4 regions of the Dehalobacter sp. DCA genome follow, and region 1 is predicted to be linked to each of the others. Evidence: riboswitches for the same ligand, from Rfam matches in the RefSeq annotation. Region 1 holds a riboswitch; each other region holds the start of a gene.

What was found. A riboswitch is a leader RNA that binds a small molecule or an ion and turns the genes downstream of it on or off. The one in region 1 is predicted to bind cobalamin.
Region 2: another riboswitch for cobalamin. It lies ahead of DHBDCA_RS03680 (cobyrinate a,c-diamide synthase); the one in region 1 lies ahead of DHBDCA_RS05425 (zinc-dependent dehydrogenase).
Region 3: another riboswitch for cobalamin. It lies ahead of cobT (nicotinate-nucleotide--dimethylbenzimidazole phosphoribosyltransferase); the one in region 1 lies ahead of DHBDCA_RS05425 (zinc-dependent dehydrogenase).
Region 4: another riboswitch for cobalamin. It lies ahead of DHBDCA_RS12895 (ABC transporter substrate-binding protein); the one in region 1 lies ahead of DHBDCA_RS05425 (zinc-dependent dehydrogenase).

Annotation. Positions count from the first base shown of each region.
Region 1 is NC_018866.1:1,160,740-1,163,853, forward strand. Features, by position in the region: gene trpD (anthranilate phosphoribosyltransferase) at 1-289, opposite strand, end outside; gene DHBDCA_RS05425 (zinc-dependent dehydrogenase) at 375-1,418, opposite strand; cobalamin riboswitch at 1,513-1,713, opposite strand; gene DHBDCA_RS05430 (hypothetical protein) at 2,052-2,429, shown strand; gene DHBDCA_RS05435 (DUF2284 domain-containing protein) at 2,436-3,114, opposite strand, start outside.
Region 2 is NC_018866.1:778,107-781,220, forward strand. Features, by position in the region: gene DHBDCA_RS03680 (cobyrinate a,c-diamide synthase) at 1-1,168, opposite strand, end outside; cobalamin riboswitch at 1,384-1,560, opposite strand; gene DHBDCA_RS03685 (ABC transporter ATP-binding protein) at 1,728-2,714, shown strand; gene DHBDCA_RS03690 (ABC transporter permease) at 2,734-3,114, shown strand, end outside.
Region 3 is NC_018866.1:635,083-638,196, reverse strand. Features, by position in the region: gene DHBDCA_RS03120 (accessory gene regulator B family protein) at 1-53, shown strand, start outside; gene cobT (nicotinate-nucleotide--dimethylbenzimidazole phosphoribosyltransferase) at 148-1,266, opposite strand; cobalamin riboswitch at 1,370-1,546, opposite strand; gene DHBDCA_RS03110 (tetrahydromethanopterin S-methyltransferase subunit H family protein) at 1,708-2,661, shown strand; gene DHBDCA_RS03105 (hypothetical protein) at 2,871-3,114, shown strand, end outside.
Region 4 is NC_018866.1:2,673,476-2,676,589, reverse strand. Features, by position in the region: gene DHBDCA_RS12900 (FecCD family ABC transporter permease) at 1-1,030, opposite strand, end outside; gene DHBDCA_RS12895 (ABC transporter substrate-binding protein) at 1,045-1,962, opposite strand; cobalamin riboswitch at 2,081-2,257, opposite strand; gene DHBDCA_RS15075 (hypothetical protein) at 2,303-2,467, opposite strand; gene DHBDCA_RS12885 (SPFH domain-containing protein) at 2,491-3,114, opposite strand, start outside.

The sequences.
Region 1 (3,114 bases):
TACCCGTACCGCTGTTTTCAACAAGGCATCCGCGGACATCAGGCACCACTTTCACCGTATCAAGTTCATAAATAGCTTCCCAACTTCCGGCGATCTCTTCAGCGGTTTCTCCTTTCGCTGTCAGCGCGGACAAAAATGCACCCTGCTGCAGATCCGGCTGCTGATTCGTCAGTACCTGAACAAACATTGCTTTGGCCTTATCTCTGGATAAATTCTGTTTGCCAATCAATTGGGTAATTCCTGCTCCAAATTCTTTTAAATCCATGGTCATCACGCTCATTTTTCTCATTTCTCCTTTATTCTTTATTCGTTTAGAATCTTAACGCTATTCATTTGCTTGCAGTTTACGTTTTTATATTTTTAGAATTTTTTTCTCATAATGTTAAGTCGATAATTGTATTAGTATCTTCCCTCTTTGCTACCTTTTCGATCCCCTGGACAAGGTCGGAAAGAGGCAATGCACATGTTGTCATATCGTTTACTTTGATCATGCCGGCAGCCAGCAAATCCAGTGCTTCCCGGTTGTGCAGCGACGAGCAGCCGTAGGCGCCATACACGAAAAGTTCTTTGTAATGGATCAGATTCAAATCAATAGCCGGAACACTTTCGCTCAAGACCATTCCGCTGAAGAAACAAAAGCGTCCTCTCTTCCCCAGTACGTTCAGGCTATCAGCCATCGTCTGAGGATCAGGGCAGCAGGGGATAGCTAAATCGGCACCCTTTCCTTCCGTCAACGTCAGGATTCTGCTGACGGCATTTTCACCGGTAGGGTTAATCCATTCATCAAAATCATTTTTGGCTGCCTCGATTCTTTCTTCTCTCTTTTCGACAAGGATGATCCTGCCCGCGCCTCTTTTTCTCGCCAATTTGGCATTTAAGATCCCCAGCGGCCCTGCCCCGAAGATCACAACCTGATCTCCGAGCCCGATCCCAGCACTTTCCTGCATATTCACACAGCAGGCCAGAGGCTCCGTCAAGGCAGCTTCGTAGAAGGTCAGGGTCTCCGGTATCTTATTCAAGACACCGTTCTTTACCCCATTTTCTGGCACCAATACATATTCTGCGAATCCCCCGTCATAATGGAAACCCATGATTTTAATATCATCACAAAGATGATGCATTCCCATCTGACAAAACCGGCATGTCCCGCAGGGCAGTCCGGGCGCAACTTGAACGCGATCTCCGGGCTTGACACAAGTCACTTCCCTTCCAGTTTCGGCCACTACTCCGGTGATTTCATGACCAAGGACCCGCGGCAGGTGCAAATCACGTTGCCCAATCTGATACGCTTTTAGATCAGTCCGACAGATCCCACAGGCCATCACTTTTACCAGCACATCCCCCTTCCTGCATTCTGGCTGGGCCACATTCGTTATTCTGATCTTTTGGATTTCCTCCAGGCGAGCAGCCTTCATCATCCCGACCTCCGTTATGCGAATTTGGCACACGACATAAAAAAACCCACACCCTATCATAGGCGTGGATTTACCGTCTCCTCACCGGCCAAATCTTTTGGCCACATTAATTAAAGGCAGGTCTCCTGACTCCGTCTCATTGCCTGCCTATCCCTTCCCCGTTTTATCTGGGTGGTTTGATAGGAGCTCAACGTTACAGTGGTGGGTCCGTCCGGGAATCTCACCCGGTTCCCTATTCTCCCCAAGTTTGTACCATGTCTTCACAAACACTTGGGACACCTAGAATTAATTCTTTTTAAAATTATAAACAGTACTGGAGGATATTGTCAAGCAATAATCTTCGTAATGCTATTCTTACGACAGGCATATCCCCGTTATCCTGAGAGCTAAAAACAATTGTTCTGCTCATATCGATCGTGGAATCAGCGTCTGTACATGCGTAGACAATTCAAACAGATTTCAGTATATTTGCAAGGCATTTTATCAATAATAGAATAGACTTATGAAAGACTTCTTTCAGTACAAACATCAAGACATTGAGTCAGTCAGGTGGTGGAATAAAATCTGGATACGGACGGAATCATCGCCAAGCTCAACTGGTTTTACAGCCTGGAACTGAACCAGGTTGATCTTTATATGGCTCAAAGTAAATTGGTCGAAGATATCTATATCAGCAAAGTATTGGAACGATCATCTTATATTGAACAGCAGCATGTCGATAATATTGCTGCCCAAATACGAAAATATGGTAGCGAACCGACCATTTTTGGGGATATTGTTTCCCCGCTTCTGGGAAAAACAGCCGGGAATATTACGGCTGCGTTTGGAATTGTCCCCCTGTTAAAAGCCGATATTCTTCTGGAGAGGAAAGCAATGAGTGATTATAAAGACTTGATTTTGAAAATCGGAAAAGATCATGAGTTATTTTCTGTCCTGTGGGCCAATCTCATTGATGAAGATCTGCACACGGCCTGGTTCTCAAATAAGGTTCAGGAACTGGAGGCTTGCCGTTAAGCTAATCTATTCCAGAAGCAATAATCCAAAGTATTTGACAAATTCATTTTTGTCTTTTAAGGTCCGCATTGTAAAGCCTTGTTTGGCAACCGTGGCAAAAACATCCATACCGGCGCTCTCCATAGAAGGGCGCGTAGCCGTACATTTTTTTGGCGGTGCAGGCTGTTTGCACTCGCTGCAAAGATGGCATGGTCCCGCCCAAAAAGCAAAAGCTTTATAAAATCCCTGCTTAAAAGCGGCCTTCTCAGCATCCAGCATGACACGTTGAAACATGCGGGTCGGCGGCTGGCCTTCAATCAGAAAAGCTTTAGTATAGCCGTCTAATTTTACGCTTGTTTCCTCATAGGAAGGGCTGTTTGGGGGACAGCATTTTTCCCCATAACTGGAGCATCCGTAGCGGCAATGATCTTTTGCCCAATGGGCCGTAACAACATCCTGAGGATGAATCAGCGTGACAGACTGGACCGGCAGCCTTTTTAACTTTGCACGAAGCTGTGCTTCAGCTGATATCGCAAGTTCCTGTAATTTGTTCTTATTCTTGGATGCAAAAATCACCGAAATATCCCTGGTAAGTTGTAATAAAGGTGTTTGCATCATCTGCTTTCTCTCAAAGAATGCAGTAACATCCTTTGCCGCTAGGGCGTTAACCGAAAACATGGAACTATCTTTTTTGAGGTAAGCTTGA
Region 2 (3,114 bases), 380 kb from region 1:
GCGCATTGATCTTGCCGCCTTTGTCGCACAGCAAGTTGTCCTTTTGCGCCGTCAGTGTAATATAACCGAAACGGTTCAGTTTATCCGTCAGTACAGCATCCCCTTCTAAATACCCTGCCATTGGATAAGGTTTGCCGTCCTTGTCAGCAATACGTTCCAATAAATACATGAACCCGCCGCACTCAGCTATACAGGGAGTATTATTGGAGAGAACATGCCTGATGCTTGCCAGCATCGATGTATTCCTGGCCAACTGTCCGGTATATAATTCCGGATAACCGCCGCCGAGAATCAGTCCGTCACATTCCGGTACAGCTTGATCATCAAGCGGACTAAAATACTGCAGTTCCGCTCCCAATGTTTCCAAAAGGTCGAGGCTGTCCTGGTAATAAAAACAAAAGGCTTTATCTCTGGCTACGGCGACTTTAACAGCAGAGATTCTCTCGATCCCGGCCTCATGATAGTCTATTTCTGCGGCCCTGCCTGCAATACGCAGCAGCTGTTTCAGATCAATGGATTCTCTGGCCTGTATGGCCAGTAATTTCATTTTTTGCTGCAAGTCTTCCACTTCCGATGCTGTAATTAATCCAAGATGCCTGCTTTCCAGCGCGCATTCTTTGAGTTTCGGAAAGTAACCGACCGCCTGGATATCCGTCTCTTTTTCGATCATTTCCTTATACTGCGGGTATAGGGAAGGTGTAAGATTATTCAGAATAACGCCCTTGATCCCGTTGTCCGGTCTAAAATGGCAGAAGCCTTGGATCAAGGCTGCAATTGAGATTGCTGAACCGGCACAATTGACAATAAGGATAACAGGCGTTTGCGTTACTGCAGCCAAATGGTAAGAACTTGCCACGGTACTGCCAATGCCTAGCCCGTCATAATAACCCATTACTCCTTCTAAAACAGCGATTTGCGACTGTTCGGAATTCTTGACCAGCAAATACCGGCATACCTCTTCCGATAGCATAAACAAATCCAGATTCCGTGATTTTGTCCCAATGACTTCGGTATGAAACATCGGATCAATATAGTCCGGCCCACATTTAAACGCAGCAGGATTAACTCCTTGCTCCAGAAGGGCTTGTAACACCGCACAAGTAATTGTGGTCTTGCCGCTGCTGCTGCCTGCAGCAGCAAACATAATACGTGGAATAACTGCTTTCATGACTTGTTCTCCGTTTCTATCGAAGCTATCAAAGCTGAGATGGTCCGTAGACATCGCCGCTCCTTGCCGTCCATGGCATCGCGGCATTCGTCCATCCATGGACATCAAAAAACCTCTCTAACCGGCGGTTGGAAGAGGTTTTACTTACACAATCTGCAAACAGTCTAAAACACTTCTGCACGATTCGTATGCTACACCTTTCATCCTCCGTGAAAACAGTGCAAAATGGCTCAGGCAGGTCTTCCGACTCGGTTTCAAAGCAAATTCAGCCTTCCCATTGTAAACAGTGGCAACTTTGAATTTGCTCCACCTTACGGCGGCGGGACCGTACAGGTATTTCACCTGTTTCCCTATTATTGCAAAATGATGCAACCTAAGCGATTACATTATATCAGAAGACGCACAACGTGTCCACCCGCAATCTGCGGAACAGTATATAGCCTTCTCCTTGCCTTCTCCCTACATGATATTTGATATTTTCACAGACACGGCCTTGCTCTTCCTCCCTCCTTTTGATACGCTAGGAAAAAAGAACAGCAATCCACGGAGGTACCCTCTCATGTCTTATTCTCTTCCAACCGAAATCATTTCAGCCCAAAACCTGACGAAACGGTTCGGAGATTTCACTGCAGTTGACACGATCTCTTTTACTGTCCGGCAAGGAGAGTGTTTTGGACTTCTTGGTCCAAACGGCGCCGGCAAAACGTCCCTAGCCAGAATGGCTTTTGGCTTGTCCCCGAGAACAGAGGGCCATCTGACGGTTTTCGGTCAGGATATTTCGGAGCATTCCCGGGAAATTAAAGCACGTCTCGGTGTTGTTGCCCAGGAAGACAACCTTGACCCGGAACTGACGGTTCTGGAAAACCTGCTGGTCTATGCCTCCTATTATCGTCTGCCGCGTAGTATAGCCAGGGAACGGGCTTTTGAAATCCTGGACTTTATGGATCTTCGAAGTAAAGCCAATGCGGTCGTCGACGAGCTGTCCGGCGGCATGAAACGTCGTCTGACAATTGGACGAGCGTTGATCAACCGTCCGGAGCTATTGATTCTCGATGAGCCAACCACCGGGCTTGATCCATACGCCCGTCATATGGTCTGGCAGCGTCTGCGGCAATTAAAAGAAAGCGGTACGACCATGCTGCTGACAACACACTATCTTGAAGAAGCCAGTCATCTCTGCGACCGACTGATCATCATCAATCAGGGAAAAATTCTCGAGCAAGGTGTACCGGAAGATCTTATTGATAAGCATGTCGGGCAATATGCGCTGGAACTCGGGGTAAGTCCGGATATGCAAAATAAGCTCCTGCACTGGAGCTCTGAGTGGCTGAAATCTTTTCAACAAATTGGTGATGATCTGGTCCTCTATTCTGATAACGGACCAGCCATGGCTGACAACCTGAATCAAAGAATTGCCGGTGAACACCTTCCTGTCAGCTATCAGCGCCTGAGACCGACGAATCTCGAAGATGTTTTTCTGAAACTGACCGGCGAAACGCTTCATGGTGTCCGTGGCGGGTTTGAGAAATCATATGAAGACCGCTGATGATATGGAGGATAAGAGGATGAAAATAGTTAAACCTGATCTTAATCCCGTACTGACCTTCAAGGTATTTCTGCGGAATCTGAAGGTTTTCGGCAAAACCTGGAAAGCCAATTTGATGTTTAATTTTCTGGAGCCGCTGCTTTATCTCTGGGCCATGGGCTTTGGTCTGGGCGTTTATATTACGCAGATCAACGGGCTTTCCTACCTTGATTTTCTGGCTCCGGGGCTGATCGCATCTTCAGCGATGTTTGCTGTGACTTATGAAATGACCTACAACAGCTATACACGGATGTCCAAGGAAAAAATATTTCACAGCATGGTTGTTACGCCGGTAAGCATGGACGACATCGTCCTCGGCGAAATCCTGTACGGCACGTTCAAAGGCGTTCTTTACGGTGCG
Region 3 (3,114 bases), 530 kb from region 1:
GCAAGAATTTTGTATTAGCAAGTGACAAGCTGATGCAAAAGATTGGGATCTAATTAAACTATCAAGAGTTTCCATTATCGATGATTATGCAAAAAAGACATGCACGGATTATTTAGTACATGTCTTTTTTATCTTTCTTTGCAGATTTTAGAAGTCTCCGGTGGTAACTGCAGCTTGTTCAAATGTGGCCATTTCATCAGCGACTTTAAGGGCTGCCTCGACCATCGGGAACATCAGGGCGGCACCTGTGCCTTCTCCAAGTCTCATATGGAAGTCAAGTTTGGGTTTAAGCCCAAGCTGATGAAGCGCTAGATGCTGTCCAAGCTCTTCTGAACTATGAGAAGCAATCATATAGGAAGTGGACAGGGGTGCCAGTTTTGCTGCGGTTATTGCTGCAGCAGATGAAATGATGCCGTCGAGAATAATAGGTACACGTTGATAGGAAGCTTCGAGGATTGCTCCAACGAGCGCAGCAATTTCGAGTCCGCCGATTTTAGCCAGGGTGTCAATTGGCGTGGCAGGGTCACACTGATTAATTTCGATTGCGCATTTAATCACGTTTTGCTTATTAATCAGGGCATCATCTTTTAAGCCTGTTCCGCGGCCGGTAACATCCTCAACAGAGTGACCGGTAAACACAGAGATCAAGGCGGCGCTCGGTGTTGTATTGCCAATACCGACTTCACCTGTTGCTAACAGATTAACACCAGAGTCAATCGCATTGGCGGCAATTCTTGCACCTGTCAGTATTGCAAGCATGGCCTCTTGACGACTCATTGCCGGTCCTTTCGCCATATTGTCTGTTCCATTTTTAACCCGGTAGGCCATAAGCTCAGGAGCATCCAACGGGGTGGCAATGCCGATGTCCGTACTGATAACATCTGCTCCGGCATTCCGGGCGAGGACATTGATACCTGCACCGCCATTCAGGTAACTATAGAACATTTGTTTCGTGATTTCCTGAGGTGCAGCACTGACGCCTTCGACGACAACACCATGATCTCCGGCCATAAGCAGGACTGCTTTTTTATTGATTTTTGGATGCGTGGTGCCAAATATGCCTGCGAGCTGTTGTGCTATATCCTCTAAGACACCTAAGCTTCCGAGGGGCTTGATTTTCGCGTCTACACGGCTTTTCATGCCTGCCAAGGCTTCCTGATTGAGCGCTTTGATTCCACCCATCAGTTCTTGCAAGGCAATTTCAAGTTCCTGCTCAGTCGCATTTTTCAGATTTTCCAAACCATGAAATTTTGTAAGGCTGCTCATTTAAAAACCTCCAATTAAATATTTAAAAATAAATAAAACCCCACCACAAATATTCTTGTGGTCGGGATTTTGCCGTCATCACCGCCGCTTTCCATTACCCAGGAAAGACTTTTACCTCTTAGGCAGGCCTCCTGACTCAGACTCAAACGTCCTGAACGCACCTTCCCAGCATACGCCAGTGGATCAGCGGGGACTCGTCTATACAGTGGTGGGTCCGTATCGGATTAGACCGATTTTCCTATTCTCCCCTTAGTGGGGCACCTAAGATTGTATAAATATATTCAACTTCTATTAAGATAACGAAAATCATAAATAAAGTCAAGTCAAATTAATTTTTAAATAATCACTCAATCTGGCAATCGCTGTTAATTAATGGTTATTTGTAATGATCTATGGTATAATACGATTTGCTAAATCATCCAAAGAGATATCGGAGAAAAAATGTTTAAATATGACTTAACACCAAAAGTTTGCCGTATCTGTGACATGATTATCGGTGGCCAACCTGGAGATAATCCGCCTCTGCTGATATCCTCAATGTTTCATAATGGAGACCGTATTCTGGAAAGCCGCCGTGACAGGAAATTTGATCGTGAAAAAGCCCGTTCATACATTCTCAGGCAGGAAGAGCTGTCCGATCAGACAGGGATACCTGCCATAGTAGCTATGACAGCGGTTTCCGCAGATGAGATGAAGGAATATATTGATTTTTACCTTACAATCAGCAACCGCCCTTTTGCTATTGACATTTGGGGCGAAAAAGCGCGTCTTGATGCGGCAGAATATGCTGCCGGTCTTGGTATTCAGGACAAAATTTTATATAACAGCATTACACCCTGGGATAAAGACATGATCGGCCAGGCAGCGGCATTAAAAGAATTGGGAATCAAACACGCGGTCCTGCAGGTCTTTGATGAAACGAACCAGACTCCTTCCGGCAGGGTACAGGCATGCCGTGAAATGCTGACAGCCATTGGAGCGAAAGATTTTGCCTCGGTCTTGATCGATACGACAGTCATGAATCTTCCGTCCATTTCTTTTTCAGCCCTGGCAGGCAAACAAATCAAAGCGGAAACCGGTTGGCCGGTTGGATCAGCTCCTGCTAATGGGACGTATATGTGGAAAGAAAGCCGGGAGATATGGGGTGGGGAAGGCTTTTCTGCCATGAATGCTGCAGTGCATGCAGTATCGGCCGTCCTGTGGAGCGATTTCTTATTTTATGGTCCGATCAAAGCGGCTCCAAGCGTACTGCCTGCTGTAGCGGCAGCTTCAATGATAGTTTCAACTTTGGCTTATGACGAAAGCCAGGAGCTGCCGGCTAATCCTACTCATCCGTTGAATAAATATTTTTATGATTTTGCACAGAAACTGGTAGAATTCGATAAAACCAAATAAAAAACAATTGTCGTAATTTTGTAAGTGAATGTATAGGACAAACAGCTCCTTTCTGAAGTGGATCCTGTTGAGGATACTGCCTGGAAGGAGCTGTTTATATATTTATATATTAGAAATTATTTCTACTTTTTCACAAGGAGTTATTTTTAACTATACCTTACCATATATTGGTACTGTTGCTGTAATCGGATAAAAGTGAGGGCAATAATTTGATTATAAAAGACATATTTGAAACGTTTTTGTCTAAAACACTTTATCAGCTAAAACGGTTAAATGCCAGACAAATATGGGGGATATTCATCGCACTGATCGCAGTATTCATTGGCCTTTATTTCTGTGAGGAGTTATTTCTAAGCAATCCTGTAGGGATAAATATAGATCATCTAGGTGTCTTTGCCCAAATTCTTCAAGCACCCGTATTTCAAGCGATAAGAATCGTCTTATATATTTTAT
Region 4 (3,114 bases), 1.5 Mb from region 1:
TTTTCTTCAGCAGATAGATGAAGAAGGGTCCGCCAAAAAGCGCAGTGATGACACCAACAGGGATTTCCTGTGAACCCAGGCATGTCCTGGCAATCGTATCGGTAATCACCAAAAAGGTCCCACCCACCAGAAAGGAGAGTGGAAGCAGGACCCGGTGATCCGGACCAACCATAATCCTGACAATATGTGGAACGATTAGTCCGACAAAACCAATGGAGCCGCAGGATGCCACGGCTCCCGCTGTTGTCAGGGAGGTGGCCATCAGCAGAATGATTTGCAGTTTCCCAAGATTGATGCCAAGATGCTGGGCGGTACTGTCGCCAAATACCATCGCATTCATTTCCTTTGCTAAAGCGAATAAGACAATCACGCCAATAATGATAAACGGTGCGGCAAGTTGGATATGCTCCCAGCTCTTGTTGGCAAAACTGCCCATGAGCCATAGATAAATTTTATCGATATCATCCGTATTCAAAACCATCAGAAAAGACATGACTGCTGACAGAAACGCACTGAGTGCGACCCCTGCCAGCAGCAGTGTCGTGACAACGACTTTTTTCCCGACTTTGGCTAGGGAGTAGACGATCCAGGTTGTCAGAAAAGCACCGATAAAACTGAAAACAGGAATTTCGATCATGCCCAGGAGACCGCCTGCTCCGGTAATGATGGCGACCGTCGCACCCAAACCTGCTCCGGAGGATACACCCATTACGTAAGGATCGGCCATCGGGTTTTTAAAAAAACCCTGCAGGGTACCTCCGATGACGCCCAGAGCTCCGCCAACCAAAGCTGCCAGAATGATCCTCGGAACACGCAGAGACCAGATAATCGTTTGATGGACATGGGGATAGTCTTCGGCATGAAACCAGTGATTCAATAAAGGTACTTTGCTCATGATAATTCCGGCGCTCTCTTTAAACGAAATATCTGCTGAGCCAACCGTTGTGCAAAAAATGCCCACAGCAATCAAAAACAAGGTGAAGCAGATCAGCAGGTACTTCCAACTTTTCCGGTTTTTTAAAACATCCATGATTAATAGCACCGTTAATTTCCAAAAATTTCAGGATGAATAATTTTTGCGATTTGCTCCAGACCGTCAATGACTCTTGGGCCTGAGCGGCTGATTAGGTTGTCGTCGACTGCATATACCTTGTTGTCTTTCACCGCACTTAAGACTTCATAGCCGGTCCTGTTTTGAATATCAGCTGGGGTATGGGCATGAGTATTGATGATGTAATAATTTGGATCGGCTTGGAGCAGACTTTCCATGCTGTAATTATAAAATTTTTCAGTATTGCCGGCAGCAATATTGACGCCTCCGGCAACTTCGATAAGGTTATTGACAAAACTGGTTGAACCGGCCGACATCAGAGGATCGTCCCAAATTTCCACAAATACAGTCGGTTTGGCGACGTCTTTGAGTTTGGAGGTTATATTTGTCATTCTGGTTCTCATATCTGCAGTGACTTTCTTGGCTTCTGCTTCCTTACCGGTCAGAGAACCGGCCAATTCGATATTGCTGATAACCTGATCGATCGTATCGGCGTCGAGTACAACAACCGTCACCTTCAGCTCTTCAAGCTTCTTGATGACATCTTCCTGCACGCCGGCGGCAATAAAGACCATATCGGGCTCGGCAGCGACAATCGTTTCCAGATTCGGGTTCTTAAATCCGCCCATTTTTTCTTTAGTCAACGCTTGCTCGGGATAATCACAGTAATCGGTTACACCGATAATTTCCTGATCAAGGCCAATGGCAAAAAGTATTTCAGTAATAGCAGGGGCTAAAGAAATAATTTTCTGGGGGTACGCGTCAAGGGTGATCTGTCTGCCCATCGTGTCTGTAAATGTTTTTCCCTTCAAGGCTTGCTCATTTTGCGATGAACAGCCTGTGGCCAGCCCAAGGGCCAGGGTAAGCACCAGGGGCAGAATCAACAGCAGTGCAATTGGTTTCTTCTTCATAATCATTTCTCCTTTGTTTCGATTCATTTTAATAAAACAAAATAAAAGTCTCTTATATTCTAAGAGACTTTCCCATTCTAAGTCATTTAATCATTGAAGGAAGTGTTCTTACCATTACATCATCTTCCCAATCCTAGGCAGGTCTCCTGGCTTACGGGTCATTCTCCTCCCGGCCTTCCCAGATCATATCCAGTGGCATTCGGAATTCGTCTCCGCATACAGTGGTGGGTCCGCGCCGGTTTCCCGGTCTTCCCTATTATCCTTATCCTGAGGCACCTGGGATTAATCATTCATTTCTCATTTCCCTACGCTAACAATATTGCATAGAAGGCACTTTTTGTCAATCTGATTTTTTTTTAGGAATCCTTCCGGCTTTTCGGACGCTTTCCCGCAGGAGATATTCAATGTGAGCGTTGACGCTCCGGAATTCGTCGGACGCCCATTCTTCAATAATGCTGAATAGCCTTGGATCGATACGCAGCGGAAAGTTCTTCTTGTCTGCCATTATCCTGCTCCTGCCGACGTTCTTTAATATAGGGTGCCGGTATTGAGTACTGGCTGGGCTGAACGGTCGGAGACAATTGCCACAAGTAGATTGTTGATCATTGCCATCTTGCGTTCGTCGTCAAGTTCAATTGTCCCGCTGTTTTCCAACTGCTGAATGGCCATCTGGGCCATTCCGACAGCACCTTCCACAATTTTCTGACGGGCAGCCAGGATTGCGTTGGCCTGTTGCCTCTGAAGCATAGCGCTTGCAATCTCGGTGGCATAGGCCAGGTGGGTCAGGCGGGCTTCAATTACTTCCACGCCGGCAAGTGTAAGGCGCTCCTGAAGTTCCTTCGCAATTTCTTCGGCTACTTCCTCGGTGTTGCCCCTTAAGGAAACGTCACCTTCTTCATAATTGTCATAAGGATATTTAGTTGCAACATGGCGCAATGCTGTCTCACTTTGGATTTCTACAAACTGTTCATAATTGTCCACATCAAATACAGCTTTAGCAGAGTCCACCACTTTGATCACGACAACCGCAGCAATTTCAATCGGATTGCCGTCGACATCATTGACTTTCAAACGCTCACTGTTGAAGTTGCGGACTTTTAGGGAAATCTTTTTTGCGGCAACGAACGGAACCGTCATCCAGATACCGGGTTC